DNA from 2 places in the Gordonia sp. PvP123 genome. Region 1 is predicted to be linked to the other one. Evidence: predicted binding sites of a transcription regulator. Region 1 holds the regulator's gene; the other holds the start of a gene.
The links. The regulator LexA, encoded in region 1, represses DNA repair genes until DNA is damaged. The targets are predictions, from matches to a motif close to CGAACANNTGTTCG.
Positions count from the first base shown of each region.

Region 2: ABIC25_RS13090 (HNH endonuclease signature motif containing protein) is a predicted target of LexA. The motif match lies at 2,253-2,266, and genes of this name have one in related genera.

Region 1 is NZ_JBEPPN010000001.1:337,882-348,643, reverse strand. Features, by position in the region: gene pfkB (1-phosphofructokinase) at 1-422, opposite strand, end outside; gene ABIC25_RS01560 (DeoR/GlpR family DNA-binding transcription regulator) at 419-1,189, opposite strand; gene ABIC25_RS01555 (phosphoenolpyruvate--protein phosphotransferase) at 1,339-3,048, shown strand; gene lexA (transcriptional repressor LexA) at 3,026-3,730, opposite strand; gene ABIC25_RS01545 (LysM peptidoglycan-binding domain-containing protein) at 3,973-4,512, shown strand; gene nrdR (transcriptional regulator NrdR) at 4,612-5,124, shown strand; gene hrpA (ATP-dependent RNA helicase HrpA) at 5,098-9,087, opposite strand; gene ABIC25_RS01530 (aminotransferase family protein) at 9,171-10,424, shown strand; gene ABIC25_RS01525 (alkyl hydroperoxide reductase) at 10,542-10,762, opposite strand, start outside.
Region 2 is NZ_JBEPPN010000006.1:116,382-127,143, reverse strand. Features, by position in the region: gene ABIC25_RS13105 (acetate/propionate family kinase) at 1-226, shown strand, start outside; gene ABIC25_RS13100 (hypothetical protein) at 331-774, opposite strand; gene ABIC25_RS13095 (hypothetical protein) at 767-1,900, opposite strand; gene ABIC25_RS13090 (HNH endonuclease signature motif containing protein) at 2,295-3,956, shown strand; gene ABIC25_RS13085 (serine/threonine-protein kinase) at 3,953-6,586, opposite strand; gene ABIC25_RS13080 (glutamate ABC transporter substrate-binding protein) at 6,592-7,596, opposite strand; gene ABIC25_RS13075 (GlnX family signal transduction membrane protein) at 7,602-9,053, opposite strand; gene ABIC25_RS13070 (NUDIX hydrolase) at 9,405-9,887, shown strand; gene ABIC25_RS13065 (hypothetical protein) at 9,905-10,288, opposite strand; gene thiE (thiamine phosphate synthase) at 10,612-10,762, opposite strand, start outside.

The DNA of each region.
Region 1 (10,762 bases):
ACGCCGGGCGGGAGGGAGCCGCAGAGGGTGACCCACTGGGCGGAGTCGGCGTGCGCCCGGATGAGTTCGACGAGCGCATCGCGATCCCGCGCGGTCAGCGCGACACCCGGAGCGTTGATCTTGGTGGTCGTGCCGTCCGACTCGGCGATCGTGATGTTGGAGCGGACCTCGCCGTCGACGGGCACCGCGTCGTAGGGGAGTCCGAGTTCGTCGAGTGCGGTACACAGCGGGTCGCCCGTCCGCGCGGGGAGCAGGGCTCGGGTGGACAGGCCGGCGGCCGCGACCACGCGGGCCACGTTGACGCCCTTGCCGCCGGGTTCGGTGCGGACCGTACCGGCGCGCTGCACCTCGCCGCGTGCCAGCGGTGCGCCGAGCTCGAGGGTGCGGTCGAGGCTGGGGTTCGCGGTGACGGTGACGATCATGCGATCACGACCTCGACGCCGCGCGCGGACAGTGCCGCCGAGAAGGCCGGGTCTATCCCGGAGTCGGTGATGAGGACGTCGACGTCGTCGATCCCGGCGAAGGAGGAGAGGTCTTCGCGATCCATCTTCGAGCTGTCGGCGAGGACCACGACGCGTTGCGCGGCTGAGACCATCGCCGCTTTCACCGCCGCCTCGTCGGGATCGGGAGTCGACAGCCCATGGGACTCGCTCAGACCGTTGGTGCCGAGGAACGCGGTGGTGACCCGCAGTCGGCGGAGCGCGTCCACCGTCTCGACGCCCACCGTGGCCTGGGTGAGACCACGGACGCGTCCGCCGAGCGCATGGAGCCCGTCGGGGTGGGTGCCGGCCAGCAGGCCGGCGATGGGCAGGCTGTTGGTGAACAGGGTGAGCCTCCGATCGGGCGCGGTCGCCTCGGCGGCGCGGTAGGTCGTGGTGCCGGCGTCGAAGAGCACGGAACCGCCGTCCGGCGGCAGGAAACGGATCGCCGCCCGGCCGATCGCCGTCTTCTGTTCGATCTGGCTCGACTCGCGCTCGTCGATGCCGAGCTCGCCCAGGGCGCGCATGACCTCGGCGCGCACGGCACCGCCGTGGACCCGCTGCAGATGTCCGGCACGCTCCAGGACGGCGAGGTCTCGACGGACGGTCTCGCTCGTGACGTCGAACTTCTCGGCGAGCGCAGCCACCGACGCCCGCCCCGCGACGCGCACCTCGTCGACGATCGCCTGTTGTCTCTCCTCGGCGTACACACCGCTCCGATCTCCGGTTCCGACCACCCCGCTTGTTGAGGCGTGTGGGATTGCATGTTGTAGTAATTGTGTTTACGCCTGTTTGTGTTGACAAGTCAAGCACTTTTTGTAACGGTGGTCACATCGGTAGTCGAGTGAGAGGCAAGACGATGGCGCAGATCCTGACAGGGACCCCGGTGGTCGGCGGACTGGCCCACGGTCCCGCGCTGTGGCCGGGCGAGCGACCCGATCACTCGCCGGAGAAGCTCGGCGTCGGCGTGGAGATCGCCGAGGAGCGTCGTGCCGACGAGGTGACACGCTTCGCCACGGCGGCCGGCGCCGTCGCCTCGCGACTGCGTACGCGCGCCTCCCAGAACACCGGGGTGACCGCGGAGGTGCTCGCGGCGACCGCGGGACTCGCCGAGGACCGGGGGTGGATCGGGGCCGCGAGCGCGCTCATCACCAAGGGCGCCACGGCCGAGGCCGCTGCCGTCGCCGCGACCGATCAGTTCGCGGCGGTGTTCACCAAACTCGGCGGGTTGATGGCCGAGCGGGTCACCGATCTGAACGATGTTCGCGACCGCGTGCTCGCCGAACTGCTCGGTCTACCCGAACCGGGCGTGCCGACACCGCAGGTGCCCTCGGTGCTGCTCGCCGACGACCTCGCGCCCGCCGACACCGCCGGCCTCGACCCGACGACCACGATCGCGCTCGTCACCCGGCTGGGTGGGCCGACCAGCCACACCGCGATCATCGCCCGGCAACTGGGGATCCCGTGTGTGGTGGCCGTGGCCGATCTCGCCGAGATCGCACCCGGCACAACCATTCTCGTCGATGGGACGACCGGCCGGGTCGAGGTGGAGCCCGATGCGCAGACGGCGCGGGCGCGAGTCGAGGAGGATCGTCGGCACGCCGAGCTCGTCGCCGGGTGGACGGGTCCGGGGCAGACCGCCGACGGCATCGCCGTCTCGGTGCTCGCCAATGTCGCCGACGGATCGTCGGCGCGGGCCGCCGCCGGGCATCCGGTCGAGGGCGTCGGACTCTTCCGCACCGAACTCGCCTTCCTCGAACGCGCCGACGAACCATCGGTCGACGAGCAGGCGGCGATCTACCGCGAGGTACTCGATGCCTTCGACGGCCAGAAGGTGGTGATCCGTACCCTCGACGCCGGCTCGGACAAGCCCTTGAGGTTCGTGACCCACCCAGACGAATCCAATCCCGCGCTCGGTGTCCGTGGGGATCGAATCGCCCTGGCGCATCCCGAGATCCGAGCCCACCAGCTCGACGCGATCGCGCACGCCGCGTCGGGTTCCGACGTCGCGCCGTGGGTCATGGCGCCGATGATCGCCTCGCCGTCCGAGGCGCGCGCCTTCGCCGCGGAGGTCCGCGGCCGGGGCCTGGTCGCCGGGGTCATGATCGAGGTGCCCGCGGCCGCCATCCTGGCCGAGGCCGTGCTCGCCGAGGTGGACTTCGTGTCGATCGGCACCAACGATCTGACGCAGTACACGATGGCGGCCGATCGGATGTCGGCCGATCTCGCCGGATTGACCGATCCGTGGCAGCCCGCGGTGCTCAGCCTGATCGCGGGTGTCGCCGCAGCGGGTGTCCGCCAGGGCAAGCCGGTCGGGGTGTGCGGTGAGGCGGCTGCCGATCCGAATCTCGCCTGCGTGCTCGTCGGTCTCGGGGTGACCTCGCTGTCCAGCGCGCCGGCCGCGGCCGCCGCGGTGGGGGCTCGGCTCGGCGAGGTGACCGCGCAGGACTGCCGCGCCGCCGCCGACGCCGCGCTGGCCACGTCCGACCCCGCCGCGGCGCGAGAAGCTGCCGCGGCGGTGCTCGACCGTTCGGTCGGGGGAGAGGTCAGACTCGCCGCATCACGGTGACGACCTTGCCGAGGATCACGGCGTCGTTGCCCGGGATGGGATCGAACAGCTCGTTGTGCGGCATCAGCCACACATTGGCGCCTTGACGCTTGAAGGTCTTCACGGTGGCCTCGCCGTCGATCATCGCTGCGACGATGTCGCCGTTGTCGGCGACGTTCTGCTGCCGCACGACGACCCAGTCGCCGTCGCAGATGGCGGCGTCGATCATCGACTCGCCCACGACGCGCAGCAAGAAGAGCGAGCCCTCGCCGACCAGCTCGCGAGGAAGCGGGAACACGTCCTCGACCGCCTCCTCGGCCAGGATCGGGCCACCGGCCGCGATCCGGCCGAGGACCGGCACGAAGGTCGGCTCGGGCAGCCGGCCGGCCGGCGGGGTCTCCGGCGACGGCGATTCGCTCGGCGCGATGTTGACCGCACGCGGCCGGTTCGCATCCCGCTTGAGCAGACCCTTGCGCTCGAGGGTCCGTAGCTGGTGGGCGACCGACGATGTCGAGGCCAGGCCGACCTCGTCGCCGATCTCGCGGATGCTCGGCGGGTAACCGCGCTCGCGTACCGAGCGGCGGATGACTTCCAGGACCCCGAGCTGGCGCGGGGTGAGTGAGGCCTCGGCGGCGGCGACGTCGATGGGGGCCTCGTCGTCGGCTCCCCGCGCTCGGCCGCGCCTATCGCCGGTGTCACTCATGTTCGGTTCCTCTCGTCTTCGGAACGTGCTGGTAGATGGCCCGTGGGGATGTTCAGCCGCGTCCGAGCCTAGCGGAGTGCGACCTCCACCTCAAACATTTGTTCGATGTGTCGCGAGACTTTGTCGGTGCGCCGTGCTACAAATTCGAACATCAGTGCATCGAACATCTGATCGAAGTTCGAACACCGGATGCCAGACACCCGAACACCCGAAGATCCCGCACCGAACACCCGGAGGGCACCATGCGCACCGCCACTCTCGTCGCTCCCGTCCGTACCGAGCGTCCCGACACCGTCCGGGCGCGCACCGACCGCGCCGACCGTATCCGGACCCGGACCCCGCTGACCGACGGTTCTCGGCCCGTCGACAACCGGCCGGCAGGCAACCGTCCGGTGGGCGGGTCGCCACTGACGCCACGCGTCGGCGGCACGCACTGCGGCTCCGCGGTGGGTGCCCGGGGCCGCGGGCCGGTCGGTCCGGATGCGGCGGTGTTCCGTCGCCGTCGCCGCACCGCCGTCGCGGTCCTCGCCGGCGTCGGCCTCGCGTTCGTCGTGTGGGTGTTCGGTGTCGTCGGTCAGAACTATTCGGACTCGATGACGCCCGCCGCGGTGAGCGCAGAGGTCGTCCACGTGCGCGCCGGGGATTCCCTCAGCACGATCGCCGGCCGGGTGGCGCCCGAGATGCCCCGCGACATCGTGATCGACGAGATCGTCGCGATGAACGATCTGCCGTCGAGTGCGCTGCAGGTGGGTCAGCCCCTGCTCACCCCCCGGTACCGCTGAGGCCGGGCGGTATCCTCGATGTCACAGGGGCCGGCCGAGAAGCGGCGGGGCGCACGGTTTCGGTGCGTTCCAGCGTCCCGCGACCTGCGTGAGGACACGATGCGCTGCCCCTTCTGCAAGAACGACGACACCAAGGTCATCGACTCGCGTGTCGCAGATGAAGGGCAGGCCATCCGACGGCGTCGCTCGTGTGTGGAGTGCGGGCGCCGATTCTCCACGGTGGAGAGCGCCGTGCTCGCCGTGGTCAAACGCAACGGGGTCACCGAGCCGTTCAGTCGCGAGAAGGTCATGCGCGGTGTGCGTCGTGCCTGTCAGGGCCGGCACGTCGCCGAGGACGCACTCGCGCAACTCGCCCAGCAGGTCGAGGACACGGTGCGCGCGAGCGGATCGGCCGAGATCCCCAGCAACGAAGTCGGTCTCGCGATCCTGGGTCCGCTGCGTGATCTCGACGAGGTGGCGTACCTGCGGTTCGCGTCGGTGTACCGGTCGTTCGACTCGGTGGAGGACTTCCAGCGCGAGATCGACGATCTGAAGTCGTCGGCGTCCGGTGGCGGACGTGTCGAGACCGCCACCACCGATCCCGTCTCAGCCGAGTCGGTCCAGAGCTCGTAGGACGCGCTTCTCCGACACGGGGAACGCGGTACCGAGACGCTCGGCGAACAACCCGACCCGTAGTTCCTCGACGAGCCACTGCGCCTCGTCGTCGACGATCGCCCGTCGGTGCTCAGGGACCTGTTCGAGCCGTTGGGCCCACCGCTCGACGACGCGATCGACGACCGCGACGCCGGCCTTGTCGCGCGCGGCGGACGCGGGCAGCGCCTCGAGACGTGCCCGCGCACCGTCGAGGTACCGCGGCAGGTTCTCCAGATGCCGCCGTGCGGTGGCTGCCACGAAGCCGTCGAACACGAGATGGTCGATCTGCTCGGCGACGTCGTCGGCAGCCAGCGATCCGGCGTGCCGGTCGATCGCCGCGCGGACCGGCGCCAGCCGTTCGAGCGCCGCGACGGCGAGCGAGAAATAGTCCGGGGCGGCCTCGGCGACGCGCGGCCTGATCCGCTCAAGGAAGGCCGAAAAGGACTGTGGCGAGCGGACTGCCGCCAGCTCGGCGTCGGCGACACCGATGGTCGCGTCCCGGATGGCCCGTCGAGTGCAGTCGGCGAGCAGTGCCTCGATGTCCGCATAGGGACTCAGGCTCAGGGCGAGTCGTTCGGCCGGATCGAGTGAGCCGGCGAGGCGTTTGGACAGCGGGGGAATCGCCAGTTCGAGCAGGGCGACGAGCCCTCGACGACGGAGACGCTCGCGGGCGTAGGGGGAGGACGCGTCCACGACGATCACGCCACGCGGGCGGCCCTTGTCATCGGCGACCGCGTCGATCGTCGGGTAGCGGGTCAGCCGCTGCTCGGCGACGTCGACCGTCGTCTGTTCGGGGAGCGTGCCGATCCCGTCGGCGGTCCAGGCCCGGTACAGCGTGCGTGACACCGTTCGCGGCGCCGCGGGCACACCCTTCTGCTGGAGCTCGGACAACGAGTCCGCGCGGGCGATGATCCGTCCGGCATCGTCGGCGACCGCGAAGTGCATCCGGAGGTGAGCCGGCACCCGTTCGACGTCGAAATCGGCTGCGGTGACCCTCATCTTGGTGATCGCCGACAGCTCGCGCGCCAGTCCGGCGGCCAGCGGCTCCTTGCGGGGGGTGAGTCGGCCGAGGGCGAGGTCGGCGAATCGTTGCGCGGGGGACATGCTCTTGCGGAGTTGCTTCGGCAGGGACTTGACCAGTGCGGTGGCCAGTTCGGCGCGCATGCCGGGGACCGACCAGTCGAATCCGGCCGGACGCACATGGGGGAGCAATGCCTGCGGGATCACGACCGTGACCCCGTCGTCGGGCGCGCCGGGTTCGAAGCGGTAGCGCAGTTCGAGTCGGGTGTCGCCCTGCTGCCAGGCGCCGGGGTAGTCCGTCGGCGCGACGTCGGTGCCGCCGGTGACGTCCTCGGGACGCAGATCCAGCAGATCCGGTTCGGCCCGGCGGGCCTTCTTCCACCATGAGTCGAAGTGCCGCGCGGAGGTGACGTCGGCCGGTAGCCGCTGGTCGTAGAACTCGAAGAGCTGGTCCTCGGTGATCACCAGACCCCGGGTGCGCGTGCGGTTCTCGACGTCCGAGGCGGCCTCGAGAAGCTTGCGATTGCGGTCGAAGAAGGCGTGCTGCGTCCGCCAGTCGCCCTCGACGAGAGCGTGCCGGATGAACAGCTCCCGCGAGACCACCGGGTCGATGGGGCCGTAGTCGACGCGCCGACGGGCAACGAGCGGGACCCCGTAGAGCGTCACGCGTTCGTAGGCCATCGCGGCCCCGCGTCTGGCGGACCAATGCGGTTCGCTGTGGGTGCGCTTGACGAGATCCCCGGCGAGTTTCTCGGCCCACAGCGGATCGATCCCGGCGACGGTGTGGGCGAAGAGTCGGGACGTCTCGAGGATTTCGGCCGCCATGATGAAGGCGGGTGGCTTCTTGGCGAGCGGAGAGGCGGGGAAGATCAGCAGTGTGGTGTTGCGCGCACCGGTGAACTCGCGGCCCTCGGTGTTGCGGGCGGCGATGTTGCTCAGCAGACCCGACAGGATGGCCCGGTGGACGGCATCGGCGTCGAGTTCGGTGGGCGCGACCGACCAGTCGAGGTCCTTGACGATCTCGGTCAGCTGTCGATGGAGGTCCTGCCACTCCCGGATGCGAAGGAAGTGTAGGTACTCCCGCTCGCACATGCGCCGAAAGCGGCTGCCGGACAACTCCTTGCGTTGTTCGCCGAGGTATCGCCACAGCTCCACGTAGGACAGGAAGTCCGACTGTGGGACGACGAAGCGCCGGTGTTGGGCGTCGGCGGCCTCCCGGTGCTCGGCCGGCCGTTCCCGAGGATCGGGGAGCGACATCGCGGCGGCGATGACGAGAAGGTGGTCGAGACAGCCGAGCTCGTGTCCGGCGATGAGCATTCGGGCGACCCGCGGATCGACCGGAATCCGCGACATCGACCGGCCGGTCGGGGTGAGCCGAGGCGGGCCGCCCTCGCGTGGGACGGTGATGGCGCCGAGTTCGGTGAGAACGCCCATACCGTCGCGGATCGCGCGGTCGTCGGGCGGCTGGACGAACGGGAAGTCGGCGATCTCGCCGAGCTTGAGGGAGGTCATCTGCAGGATGACGGCGGCCAGGTTGGTGCGCAGGATCTCGGGGTCGGTGAACGCCGGCCGGGATTCGAAGTCGTTCTCGCTGTAGAGGCGGATGCAGACACCGGGCGCGACGCGACCGCATCGGCCTGCGCGCTGGCGGGCGCTGGCCTGGGAGACCGGCTCGATGGGCAGGCGATTGACCTTGGTCCGGGTGGAATAACGGCTGATCCGGGCGGTGCCGGTGTCGATGACATACCGGATGCCGGGCACGGTGACCGAGGTCTCGGCGACGTTGGTCGCCAGCACGATCCGGCGTCCGTCGGACGGGGAGAAGACCTTCTGCTGTTCGGCGATCGACAGCCGCGCGTAGAGCGGCACGATCTCGGCGCCGGGCCCCTTGCCGCCACCGGTGCGGCGGCGCAACGCGTCCGCGGTCTCTCGGATGTCGCGTTCGGTCGGCAGGAACACCAGGATGTCGCCGCGGCCACCGGCCCACAGTTCGTCGACGGCGGCGTCGATGCCCTGGATCTGGTCGAGGTCGGCATGCTCGCCACCGCCGGCATCGTCGCCGTCGTCGGGGCGCTCCTGCAGGCTCAGCGGCCGGTAACGGATCTCGACCGGATAGGTGCGACCCGACACCTCGATGACCGGGACCGATGTCGTCGGCGTACTGAAATGCCGTGCGAACCGGGCCGGTTCGATCGTCGCGGAGGTGATGATGACCTTGAGATCGGGTCGTCGCGGCAGCAACCGGCGTAGGTATCCGAGGATGAAATCGATGTTGAGGCTGCGCTCGTGCGCCTCGTCGATGATGAGGGTGTCGTAGCGGCGCAGCATCGGGTCGGTGGCGATCTCGCGCAGCAGGATGCCGTCGGTCATGACCCGGACGAGGGTGTCGGCGCCGGAGCGGTCGGTGAACCGGACCGAGTAGCCGACCGCGTCGCCGAGCTCGGTGTCGGTCTCGTCGGCGATGCGTTTGGCGACCGAGCTCGCGGCGATCCGCCGGGGCTGGGTGTGCCCGATCGACCCGCGGATGCCCCGGCCGAGCTCGAGGCAGATCTTCGGCAGCTGCGTGGTCTTGCCCGAACCGGTCTCACCCGCGATGACCACGACCTGGTGGTCCCGGATCGCCTCGGCGATCTCCTCCCGTGCCGCCGAGACGGGGAGTTCGTCCGGGAAGCGCAGGATGGGCACGCTCGCGCGCCGCCGGTCGAGTCGTGCACGTGCCTTGTCGACGTCGGTGACGAGCTGCTCCCACTTCGCGTCATCCGGACGCGCCGTGAGGCGGTCGATGCGACGCCGCAGCCGGTCGGCGTCGACGAGGCCCACGTCGTCGAGTGCGCGGAGCAGGTCCGGGCGCGACACACCCGGTGCGCCTGCAGACGGGGCACTTCCCGGCGACGGGGAAGCTGAGGAAGACGGGTCCAGCATGATCCCTCCAGGATATGGGTCGGTGCGCGCGGGACTTCACCCCAGTGGCCGTGCAGGGTGCGCGGACCGGCATCATTGGGGCCATGGCTGATGGTTCGAGTACCGGAACTCCGGGGTCGCTGTGGCACGGTTTCGCCGACATGGGTGCGGTGACCGCGAGCGGTCCGTTCGTCGTCACCCGGGGCGAGGGTGCGCGCATCTTCGATCGCGACGGCAAGTCCTATCTCGATGCGACCGCGGGTCTCTGGTTCACCAATGTGGGCCATGGTCGTACCGAGATCGCCGACGCCGTCGCCCGGCAGCTCGGCTCCATCGCGCACTATTCGAACTTCGGTGACATCGCGAGCGACACGACCCTGCAACTGGCCGAGGAACTCGGTGCGATCGCGCCGGTGCCCGGGTCGAAGATCTTCTTCACCTCCGGCGGCAGCGACTCGATCGACACCGCTGTCAAGCTCGCCCGTCGCTACTGGGTGGAGCAGGGACGCGAGTCCAAGCGGGTCGTCGTCAGCCGCACCAAGGCCTACCACGGCATGCACGCCGCGGGCACCTCGCTGGCCGGCATCCCGCTGAACCACGACGGGTACGGCGAACTCATGCACGACGTCCAGAACGTCGAGTGGGACGACGCCAAGAGCCTGCTCGGCCTGATCGAACGGGTGGGTGCCGACAACATCGCCGCGTTCTTCTGCGAGCCGATCATCGGTGCCGGCGGCATCTACCTGCCGCCGGAGGGTTACCTCGCCGAGGTGCGGAGCATCTGCCGCGACCACGACATCCTCTTCGTCGTCGACGAGGTCGTCACCGGCTTCGGTCGCATCGGCGGCGAATCCTGGTTCGCCTCGGCACGATTCGGCCTCGAACCCGACATGATCACCACCGCCAAGGGCCTCACGTCCGGCTATGTCCCGATGGGCGCGGTGTTCATCGCCCCCTGGATCGCCGAGCCGTTCTTCGCCGGTGGCGTCTGGTGGCGGCATGGCTACACCTACGGCGGGCACGCGGGTGCGGCGGCGGCCGCCCTGGCCAACCTGGACATCATCCGGCGCGAGAACCTCCTCGCCGAGGCGACGCGTCTGGAGGGTGACCTCGCCGCGGCGCTGTCACCGCTCACCGATCTCGATGCGGTCGCCGAGGTCCGGACCGGTCTGGGTGCGGTCACCGCGGTCCAGCTCGCCGACGCCGCCACCGCTCCGGCCGCGGTTCGGGCGCTGCGCGAGCACGGCGTCAGCACGCGCGCGGCGGGTCAAGGGGCGCTGCAGATCTCGCCCGCCTTCGTGATGACGACCGCCGAGGTCGGCGAACTCGCCGACCGGATGCGTGCGGCCCTGAGCTGACCCTGCGGCGGCCGTTCGTTCTGCTCCCTGAGGAGCGCCTGGAGCTTGCGGAGGGCGCGTCACGAAGGGGCCCGGCTGCTCGAGCAGCCGGGCCCTTGTTCGTCGCGCTGCGGCGGATCAGGCGTTCGCGAGCACCTCGGTGGTGGCGATCGCCTGGGCGACGCCGCTGACGATCGAGGCGACCTTGAGCGCCTCGAGGATCGCCTCACGGTCGACGCCGGCCTCGCGCAGGGTGTTCTCGTGTGCGGCGACGCAGTGGCCGCAGCCGTTGATCGAGGACACCGCGAACGACCACAGCTCGAAGGCGGCCTTGTCGACACCGGGGTTGCCGATGATGT
Region 2 (10,762 bases), on a different contig from region 1:
CATCACCTTCACGGCGGGGGTGGGGGAGAACTCGGCAGTCGTTCGCTCTCGTGCGCTGGCGGGCTTGGAAGGGTTCGGGATCGTCGTCGACGAGGAGCGGAACGCCGTGCGCGGCAGGGCTGCTCGTCGGATCTCGGCGGATGACAGTGCTGTGGAGGTGCTCGTCGTGCCGACCAACGAAGAGCTCGCCATCGCGCGGCAATCGGCGGCGGTGGTTGGGGTCTGACCCTGGTCGCTCAGTCCAGCGCTAGGTCAGATCTACCTCAGATCTCCTCAGGCGGAACGCATGTGGCCAGTGTTTTACTCAGGTCTCTGTGCCACGTCGCGGACTCAATCCTTGTCTAGCGGAGGGTGCTGCCTTCCGCGCGCTTCAGCACGATCACGCAATCTTCCGCCTATCCGCTTCGCCTGATTATTCGAGATGCTTGTGAAGTCGATGGACGTGTGTCCTTTAAGGCACGGCTTGGGTGTCGACGGAGAGTTCTCGTCGTAGATGGCTCGGATCCCCTGCTCGTGCACCTCACCGACTGAGACCGCCCACACGCCGCCTGAGTCGAACTCGAACTCTAGGGTGTACTCTTTAAAGTTCGCCTCTGCTGAAACCTTCACCTCGCGTGCTGTCGACAGCTTTTGCTGGTCCTTCGGCGTAGGTCGGAAAGCTTGCGAGGTCAACGCGCCGTCCACTATCCATGCCGGGTGGGCGTTGCGCCACAACAGTTCTTCCTGCTCGCCGAGGATGTCTTCGCCTGCGCCGAGTTTGTCTTCGTCACTCACTGATCGCATCCTTCACGAAGTCGGCAACACCGTCTGGATCGTCGACTAGGAAGGTAACGTCCTCGCCGTCGTCATCATTGGCCCGCCCATACCAAGAGGCCTCAATCCCACCAGAATTGGCGACCTCTACCTCTACCGCGCGAGAAGATGTTCGCCATTCGAGTTGGATACCACCGTCGCCAGACGGGTAGATCGCCGGCGCTGCCACCTCGGCGTCGAGTGTTGCAAGGAGGATTCGTTCAACTCTCTCAATTGTGTCGATCGACGGAGGTTTCGACCCCGGATGTAGCCAGTCGTCTGAGAGTCCGGCGAGCTCTCGCAAGCGTTCGGACCATGCGGGTGGCAGGGCCGGTTCGACATGCAATACATCGGTGATCTTCACAATGAGGCCCTCGCGGTTCTGCACCGCAATGACGCTAAGCGCAACCGGCGGTGCGGTTTCACCGAAGCCTAGGTAGCTGTGTAGTGAATCGAACACGGACGGATCGGAGAATGTTGCGCCGATCTTCCGTTGTGAGAGTTCCTCGGGAACAGCTACATCGACATGCGGTGGGGTAGAGGACAACCCGGTCACCTGGCCGACGACAACCGTCTCAATCTCCAGCTCATCCAACTTCGCGAGTTGCTGGATACGCCTACGAGTGTCGACTGTGAGGACAGCGCGTATCGGATCATCCTCGTTGTCTGCCAGTTCAATCCGCTCGTTTGCACGCAAGCTACGGCCGAACTGGGCCAAAGGCTTAATGGCCGCAGGCGGAAAGGATGTGGGAACTCGGTCGCGAGTGCCTATGTCGCCCAGCGCACTGTTTATCAGGCGCCGTGCGTTCTCGTGCCAGTCCGTGTTCTGGAACAGCGCGCCGTCGTTGATCGTCGGTCGCACGAGCACGGGAATTTGGCTGCCTCTGCCGACGCGGGTCAACCGCAGATCGAAAGCGCCGTCGAATCCTCGGGGAACCCGTTGGCGCTTGGGGTGTGCCCGTAGGTAGAGCTCACGGGCTACTGCGCTGACGAGCAAGGCGTACCGCTCCAGCTCGGCAGCAGAGACCACCGGCAGCCCTTCCGCGACGTCAAAGCGTCCGCCAGCGAGTCGCAGATACCCAAAGGCCGCCACGTCTTCGCTGGTCATGTGAGTAGTGTAACCATCCCGGCAACTTGGCGTCATCGCTCCCGTCGCCTTCGAAAAGTGGATTGGAGATTTAGTAGGCCGCTCGGCTGTGTTGAGAACGCAGGCCAAAGGGTGAAGCTCAGGGCGGGAATTACCCTGCCGCCGCCAGTGCGGTCCACCACGGCATTGGCTTCAGCCGCCCGCATCGATAGACACCCAGGCGACGGTTCTGTGATGGGAGCGCAGGATCAGTCAACGACCGCGGAGCAGGATGGTTTGCCACCGACCCACTCCTACCACGCACCACCGACAGGTTCCTTCCTGCGGTACGACACTCAAAAGCATTGCGCACCAGCAAAATAGCCGCTACACTCGAACATGCATTCGCGCAATCGTCCCCGGGGGGAGGGTGACCATGTCCGACGAATCCGCTTCACTGCAACCGCGTGCCGTCGAGTTGGTGGCCGAGCTGCATGCGATCCTCGACGAACTGCAGACGGTCGACCTGTCTCCGTGCACCGACGACGAGCTGATCGACGTCGCATCGGCGACCGAACGCGCCATCGCGCGACTGACCTTTGCCGGTGACCGGCAAATCGATCAGGCCGAGGCCCGCGACCTCCCCCGCAAGACGGGCTGCCGCACGCTCATGCAGTTCATGACCCACCGGCTGCGGGTCTCCAACCCGGTGCGGCGTCGTAAGCAGATGGACGCCACCGCCACCCGCACCAGCCTCAGCGGCGAGGTCCTACCGCCCGAACACCCGTGCCTCGCCGAGGCTTTCGCCCAAGGAACGGTCGGCACCGCACACGTACACGCCGCACTCGACGTCCTCGACCGCATCCCAGGCACTATCGACCACGACATCAGAGTCGCCGCCGAGCGGCAGATGGCCGAGATCGCCATCGACCACACACCGGCCGACATCACCCAACTCGGCGCACGCCTAATCGCCCACCTCGATCCGGACGGCACCCTCACGGACGACACCGATCAGCAACGACGACGAGGCCTGTGGATCGGTCGGCAACGCGCCGATGGCACCGCGAAGATCTCGGGCACGCTGACTCCCACACTCGCCGCCCGGTTGACGATGATGTTCGCGGTATGGGGCAAGCCCGGACTCAACAACCCCGACGACCCCGCCTCACCCAGCGGACCCGCCGACACCGCCGACCCCGACGCCCTCGCGCTCGCAGCCGATCGTGACGGCCGCACCCTCGCCCAGACGAATCACGACGCGCTCGACGCCGCACTCACCGCTGGCTTTTCAGACGGGATTCTCGGAACGTCGCACCGCGGCCTGCCCGCCCATCTGATCATCAAAGCCGATCTGGGCGACCTGATCCGCGAAGCCGGGCTCGCGACCACCGCCACCGGCACCCTGCTGCCCATCCCCGACCTGCTCGCGATGGCCGGCGACGTGCAACCGTGGTTGGCGATCTTCAAAGACGCCACCGCGGTGCCGCTGTACTTCGGTAGGGGCAAGCGTCTGGCCACCCGCGAACAACGCCTCGTTTCCTTCGCCCGCCCCGACGGTGAAGTGTGCTCGGCACCCGGATGCGATCAACCCGCCACCCAGGTCGAACTCCATCACGCCCACAAGGATTGGGCCAAGGGTGGTCTCACCGACATCGACGACCTCGCCCCGGCCTGCCCGCGGCACAACCGGATGGTCGGCGACCAGCCCGGCCAGTACACCACCCACATCGAACGGTCCGGACCCGACGAAGGCCGCTGCGTCTGGCGACTCAACGCCGAACCCGGCGCACCACCCAATCCCGACCGCCTCAACCGCCGACCCGACATACCCCGGCGGTTCGCAGAACTTCTACGCGACATACGCGCCGAGATCCACGGACCGACCACCCGGCCCGGCGATCAAGCACGCCCGGAGACGCCACACCGCCAAGACGCGCGCCGCTCATGGTTGACGATCAGCCACGTCATCGACGTCCGACCACCACGGCGCGTGCGTCGCCGACGTCCAACGTCGGTCGAGGCGCACCTCGAGGATCTCCTCAGGCAAGAACCGCTCGTGTGCAACGCAACCGGGACGCCTTTCGAAACGCCCTAGAACAACGTGTTCGGTCGGACATAGTTGGCGAGGTCGACCAGCATGAACCGGTGTGCTCGGTTGGTGCGGGTCAGACGGGCCAGCTGACGTAGCGAGCGCTCGGTGCCGGTGCGAATCCCGTACTCGGTGAACGGGAATCCGAGCAACGTGGAGGGTTCTTTGTCCTGTGCGGCATCCTCGGGGTTGTCGTGGATCCAGCCCAGCGCGGTACCCAACACGATCAGCAGCATCCGGGCCTTGCGTGGTTCGGTGTCCGGGATCTGCTCGAGACGTCGGGCCGCCTCGACGATCTGCTCACGGGTCACCTGCGAGGTGGGCCGGCCGTGGACGAGCGCGATGATCGCCGTCGCGCGTGCGGTGTTGAAGTGGCGACTGGTGGCCGGCACCTCGTCGAGCGGTTGGATGGCGGCGTCGATGTCACCGGCGGCCACCGCGAGCCGGGCCAGTCCGAAGGCGGCGGTGACGATGCTGTGGTCCGTGAGCCACAGATCGTGATAGTGGTGCTGCGCAACGTCATACAGCTTGGCTATCTTGTCCGCGGACTTCGCGGGGCCCTTCTCGTCGGCCAGCCAGCGGCCGATGAGCTCGGCCGTTCCGGCGACGGCGAGCTTGGGTGCCACCTCGCCGGGCATCGCGCCGAGGACCTCGTCGAAGCGCTCGTAGGCGAGTTCGGGCTCGTCGTTCATCAGCGCGCAGATGCCCATGTACCACTCGACCCGCCACGAATCGCCGTGGTGGGCCCGGACTTCCTGCAGAAGGGCGAGCGCGGTGTCGACGTCATCGAGTTGCAGGTGAGCGCGTGCCTCGGCGAGATCGATCTCCCGAGAGGGGTGGGCGTTCTTGACCGGTCGGCCGCCGAAGAGCGACGCGAAACCCTCTGCGCGGGCGGTGTTGATGGAGTCGAGGGTCTGGCGCGGATCCGACAGCGCCGCCGAGGTGAGCAGGCTCGCGGCCGGGTCGAGCGGGTTGACCAGTGGGACGGGCAGCGCGTTGGCGATGTCCACCGGGTCGTAGAACGCCGCCTGATCGGGGTCGAAGAAGCCGTCGACGGGCGCGAGCATGAGGTCGGTGCCGAAGGTCGAACGTTGCGGGGTGAACACCGTGGACAGCGCTGGACGCGGAACGCCGGTGTGCACGGCGACGGTCTCGCGCAACACGTTCAGCACCTGCGTGCTCATCTCCTCCGCGGAGACGAAGCGGTCGGCCGGATCGGGCGCCGTGGCGCGCTGCAAGAGGCGGTAATACGACGGATTGTTCCGGAACAGCGGCGTTTTCGACGCGGTGGGCAGGCCATCGACGTAGCGCCCGTGACGCATCTCCATCGGCACGGTGAGGACAGCGAGGGTACGTCCGATGCTGTAGATGTCGGTCGCGATCTGCGGTCCGGTCTTGACGATCTCCGGCGCCTGGAACCCGGGCGTGCCGTAGAGGTGCCCGTAACCGTTGATCGGGGAGACGGCACCGAGATCGATCAGCTTCACCTCGTCACTGCCGACCATGATGTTCTCGGGCTTGACGTCGTTGTAGACCAGGCCGACCGAGTGTAGGTAGCCCACGGCGAGAAGCACTTCCAGGATGTAGGCCAGACCCTGTTCGACCGAGAGCAACGAGTTGTCCGGGTCGCCTGCGGTGATCTGCTTGAGCGTCTGACCGCCGATGTACTCCATCACGATGTAGCCGAAGCGGTCATCGTCGTCGACGTGCTCGACGAAGTTGTAGATCTTGACGATCCCGGGATGGTTCACCGAGGCCAGGAACTGTCGCTCGGCGACCGCGACGCGTTGTGCCTCCGAATCCGAGGAGTTCAGCAGGCCTTTGAGGACGACGGGCCGATCGCTCACATTGCGGTCGATGGCCAGGTAGATCCAGCCCAGGCCGCCGTGGGCGATCGCACCGGCGATCTCGTACTGGTCGGCGACCAGTGTGCCGGGAGCGAGACCGGGAACGAACGAGTATCGGGCGCCGCAGTTCCCGCAATCACCGGTCGGCGGTCCGGCGCCCTCGCCCTCGACGCGGCCGACCGGTTTGCCGCAGCGCCAGCAGAACCGCTTGTTGTCGGCGATCACCGGGTCGTCGATGACGGCGTCCTCGGGTTCGATGTCGGTGATCTTCGGCATCTCGACCAGGCCGCTGCCGAGCCGGCGTTCGTGCACCGGAGGACGGCGGCGCGGCACGAGTCGCCGGCCGAGCGGACCCGAGTCGGGCTCCGGATGGGGTACGGCCGGACGGGACCGCACGACGCGGTCGGTCCGATCGTCGGGGTCCACCCCGACGGTGAACACCGGTGCGACAGCCTGTGTTCCGACATCGGGGTCGGTGCGCCGACCGGGCCGCGGGTCGGTGGTGTCGTCGGAGCCGGCGGTCAGCGCCGCGAGGTCGGCCTTCTGGGTGCCGACCTCGCCGACCTCGTCCTGCCCGACCTCGTCCTGCCCCACTTCGCCGGCCTCGTCCTGCCCGACCTCGTCCTCGCCGAGAAGCGCGTCGAGCGAGACGCGCTGGGTGCCGAGGTCCCCGCCCCGATCGTCGCCCGCCTGATCGTCGCCGCCTCGATCGTCGCCGCCCCGATCGTCGCCCGCCGGATCGTGGCGGACATCGTCGGTGTCGTGATCGTTGCGCGCTGCGCCGTCCATGGGCATCAGTCCCGGTAGTACGGCTGGGGCGCGCCGTACCCGCTGTCGAGGATGGACAACCACCGGTCGCGGATCTCCTGCCAGCGACCGGTCACGCGGATGCGCTCCAGGACCCCGTTGACGAACCGGATCATGTCGTCCTGGCCCTTCGGGATTCCGACGCCGTAGAACTCCTCCCCGAGGCTGGGGCCGACGACCCGCAACCACGGGTCCTGTGCGGCCAGACCCGCGAGGATGGCGTCGTCGGTGGTCGCCGCGTCGATCTGCCCCTGTTGCATCAGCACCAGGCAGTCGGCCCAGGTCGTCGTGCTGACGATGGTGGCGCGGGGCTGGATGGCCTGGATGCGGCCGATCGAGGTCGTCCCGCGCGCCGCGCAGACACGCTTGTCGGCCAGTTGCGCCGGGCCGGTGACATTCGAATTCCGGAACGACAGAATGCGCTGCGAGGCAACGTAATAGGGAGCCGAGAAGCTGATGTCGCGCAACCGGTCGCACGTGATGCTCATCGTCTTGATCACCACGTCGACCGTCATGTCCCGCAGGGCGTCGATCCGCTGGGCGGAGCTCAGGACCTGGAACTCGACGCGACGGTCGTCGCCGAAGATGGCGCCGGCGATCTCGTGCGCGATGTCGACGTCGAAGCCCTGGATGTCGCCGGTGATCGGGTCGCGGAAGCTGAACAGGTTGGAGCCGATGTCGAGGCCGACGATGAGCCGGCCGCGTTCCAGGATCCCGGCCATCGTCGAGTTCGGCGGCATCTGGCGCGGGAGCGGCATCTGGGCGGGCGGCCGAAGGGTCAGGGTCGCATTGCAGGCCTCGGAACTCGGCAGTGGTTCGACCGGCACGTCGACCTGGACGCCGGGCAGCACCGGTGGTCCGGCGGTGGCGGTGGGCGGGGGCGATTCGGGTGCGGGAAACCGCACGCACCCCGTGGCGACGAGGCCGGTGAGCGCGAGCAGGACCACGAAGGTCAGCAGGCGATGACGTGACGGGGTATGAGGTGCGGGCATGGTCGTCATCGGTACTCCCGGATCCGGGGGATGAGACCGCCCACGATCGCGACACCGGCGAAGACGGTGAGCAGCAGGATGCCGGTGCCGGTGAACCCGAGGACGCGCTGCGCGGTGTTGATGTCGTCGCGGAACGAGTTCCGGGCGGTGGTGATCGCATCGACCAGCGCGGTGTCGACCGCGGTGTAGGCGCGCGCGGAGCTGTCCGGTCCGTCACCGACGGTGTGCAGGCGGGCGAGACCGAAGTTCCCGGTCTGGATGTAGCGGCGGACGGCGGCGTCGGTGCGCTTCCACTCCGTCAGCGCCGCGGTCACCGTGTCCAGCTGCTCGGCGGTGACCGCACTGTCGCCGTCCTCGGTTCCGCCGCGCACGTCGTCGACGATGTTGCCGATCTCGCTGGTCGCCGCGGAGAAGCTGCGTTCGAGTCCGCCCTGGTCGCCGCGGCGGATCAGCGACAGCGTCTCCGCCGACCGGGCCTGTTGGGTGAGGATGCGGGCAGCGGTCAGGTCGCGGAGCGGGTCGGCGCCCTCGGTGCGGGCGTCGCTGGTCGCCGCCACCGACATCAGGCCGGAGGCGAGCAGCCACAGCGTCCCGATGCTGAGGGCGAAGACGGCCGCGACGATCCCGAGGTTGAACCGGCGGCGGGTTCGGCGTGCGAGGTAGCGCGAGGTCAGCACCAGCGCGGCGAGCAGGAACAACAGTGGCGCGTACACGGTCCACGGCGGGCGGGTGAGCGTGTGTTGGGGATCGGCGATGGCCATCGAACGCCGCTCGTACAGGCGCTGTGCGGCCGGGAGGATCTCGTCCTGCATCATCGACGACGCCTGGCCGAGGTACGCCGAGCCGACCGGGTTGCCGAGTCGGTTGTTGGTTCGCGCCGTCTCGATGAGACCGCTGTACACCGGGATCGAGGTGGAGAGGGTCTCGAGGTCGGCGCTGACGGCCTGCTCCGCCCGGTCCGACGCCATGCCGGAACCGGGTTCGCTGGACGTACCGGTCGCCAGGATCAACGACGACGACGCCGTCGCCAGCGCGTCGGAGTAGCGCTGCCGCAACTCGGGGGTCTCGAGACCGCCCGAGATGAAGGCGGCGTTCGCGGAGGCGTCGGCGATCGACAGCGAGCTGTAGAGGACCTGTGCGGCCTCGGCGAGCGGTTCGGTCCGATCGATGAGGCGCTGCAGGGTCTGGGTGCGGTCCTCGAGAACCGTCGACGCGTACAGCCCGGTGCTCAGACAGCCGAGCGCCAGGATGCCGCAGATGATGATGAGTTTGCCGGGGGTGGTGACCGCGAAGTGCCGGAGGGTCTGGAAGGGCGACTGGGCGCGTTCCCGGGCCGTGGCGACGAGTTCGCGCCGGTCGGCGAGCACCTGTCGGATCGGGGGTGAGGATTGCGCCGGTCGGATCGTGCGACCGCCACGCGTCAGCGCCGTCCGCACGGAGGACGCGTCGCCGGTCACCTACCTGATCCCTTCTCGAACGCTGGATCGTCTCCGGTGCGGTCGTACGGTCACCGGTTCCCCGTTCCGGATTCGCGTGGCCGGGCGATCAACGCCAGGTGTTGTGTCATCTGGGTCATCGTTCACCGGGTCGTGCGTGTTTCACCCTATGCCATCGGGCGGGGTTCCTCCGGGCTCGACCGGCCCCGCGTCGCCGACCTCGACCGTTCGGCTCGCAGTGCGTGCAACCGGGTCGCCTCAGGGTTCGCCACCCGGGATCCGCAAGCGCTGCGCGGACTCCCTGGCAGGTGGCGCGCGTCTCACTTACGGTGGAGGCACCCGGTCGACGCGATCGGGTTGCGAGGAGGCGTGGTGCGCGGCGACGGCGACGGCTGGGTGATCGATCCCGACGGTTCACGATATTGGGGTGTCCACGGCGCGGCAGGTCTGCTGCTGCGGGCGCCGTTGCCGGAGGGATCGACCGGTGTGCTCCTCCAGCATCGCGCCGCCTGGTCGCACCAGGGCGGGACATGGGCGCTGCCCGGCGGCGCGCGCGACTCGCACGAAGGCGCCGTCGACACGGCGATTCGCGAAGCCGAGGAAGAAGCCGGCATCACCGGCGACGATCTGCGCGTCGTCGCGGCCGTCGTCACCCACGAGTCACCCGGCGGATGGACCTACACGACCGTGATCGCCGAGACCGATTCGCCGGTCCGCACGGTCGCCAACTTCGAATCCACCGAGCTGCGGTGGGTCGACGAGAAGCGCGTCGACCAGCTGCCGCTGCACCCGGCGTTCGGGCTCGCCTGGCCCACGCTTCGCGAGCGCATCGCGATGCTCGACCCCCAGAGCTGAGTCCCGCTCCCTACCCGTCAGACCCCGACACGATCGGCGTCCAGCAGACGGTTCGCGCCCGCGATCAGGGCGTGGACGTTCGCCTCGTCGCCGCTCGCACCCTCGCCGGCGGCCCACGCCTGGCGGCCGTCGTTCTCGCACAGCAGGAACGTCGTGACCACGCCGTCGACCACCCGCTGATGCAGGCGGACGATCTGAACCGGGGCGCCGACGTCGTGGAGGATCGAGGTCATCGCGCCGACCGGACCGGCGGCGACCGCGCTGCACGACCTGATGCGGTCGGCGATCGCGAGTGTCGCCCGGCACTCGACCAGGTCGCCCGGACACGACACGACCGACCATGATCCGAGCCGGATCGCGCCGCCGCGGGAGTATTCGTCGGTGAATTCCTGCCAGGTCATCCCGGTCGCCTCCTCGTGCATTCCAGGGGGAAGCGGACGTCCGTACCGCTCGGTGAACAGATCGTCACCGCGGCGGTCGCCGCACTCATGCCACGAACAGGATGGATGGGACAGATGAAGAGGGTGCATCTCATTAACCGATTTCGGTCGAAGAACGGATGACCGACTGGAGAGCGCAACCGACCCGCAGCGGGGGGTCGGTCAGAGTCAGACCCCGCTGCGGCGGGTTACGAGAACGCTCGTGATGCACAACATGATCGGTCCACCATAGACCCGAGGTATCGACCGGGCAAACGTGTTTGCCCGCGGCCGGCGGTGAGCCGCTACAGCATCCCGGCGAGGTCGCGGGCCGCGGCGGCCGGGTCGGCGGCCGCGGTGATGGCTCGGACGACGACGATCCGCCGGGCCCCGAGCGCGGTCACCTCGCCGACGCGGCCGGCGTCGATCCCGCCGATGGCGAACCACGGCTTCGGC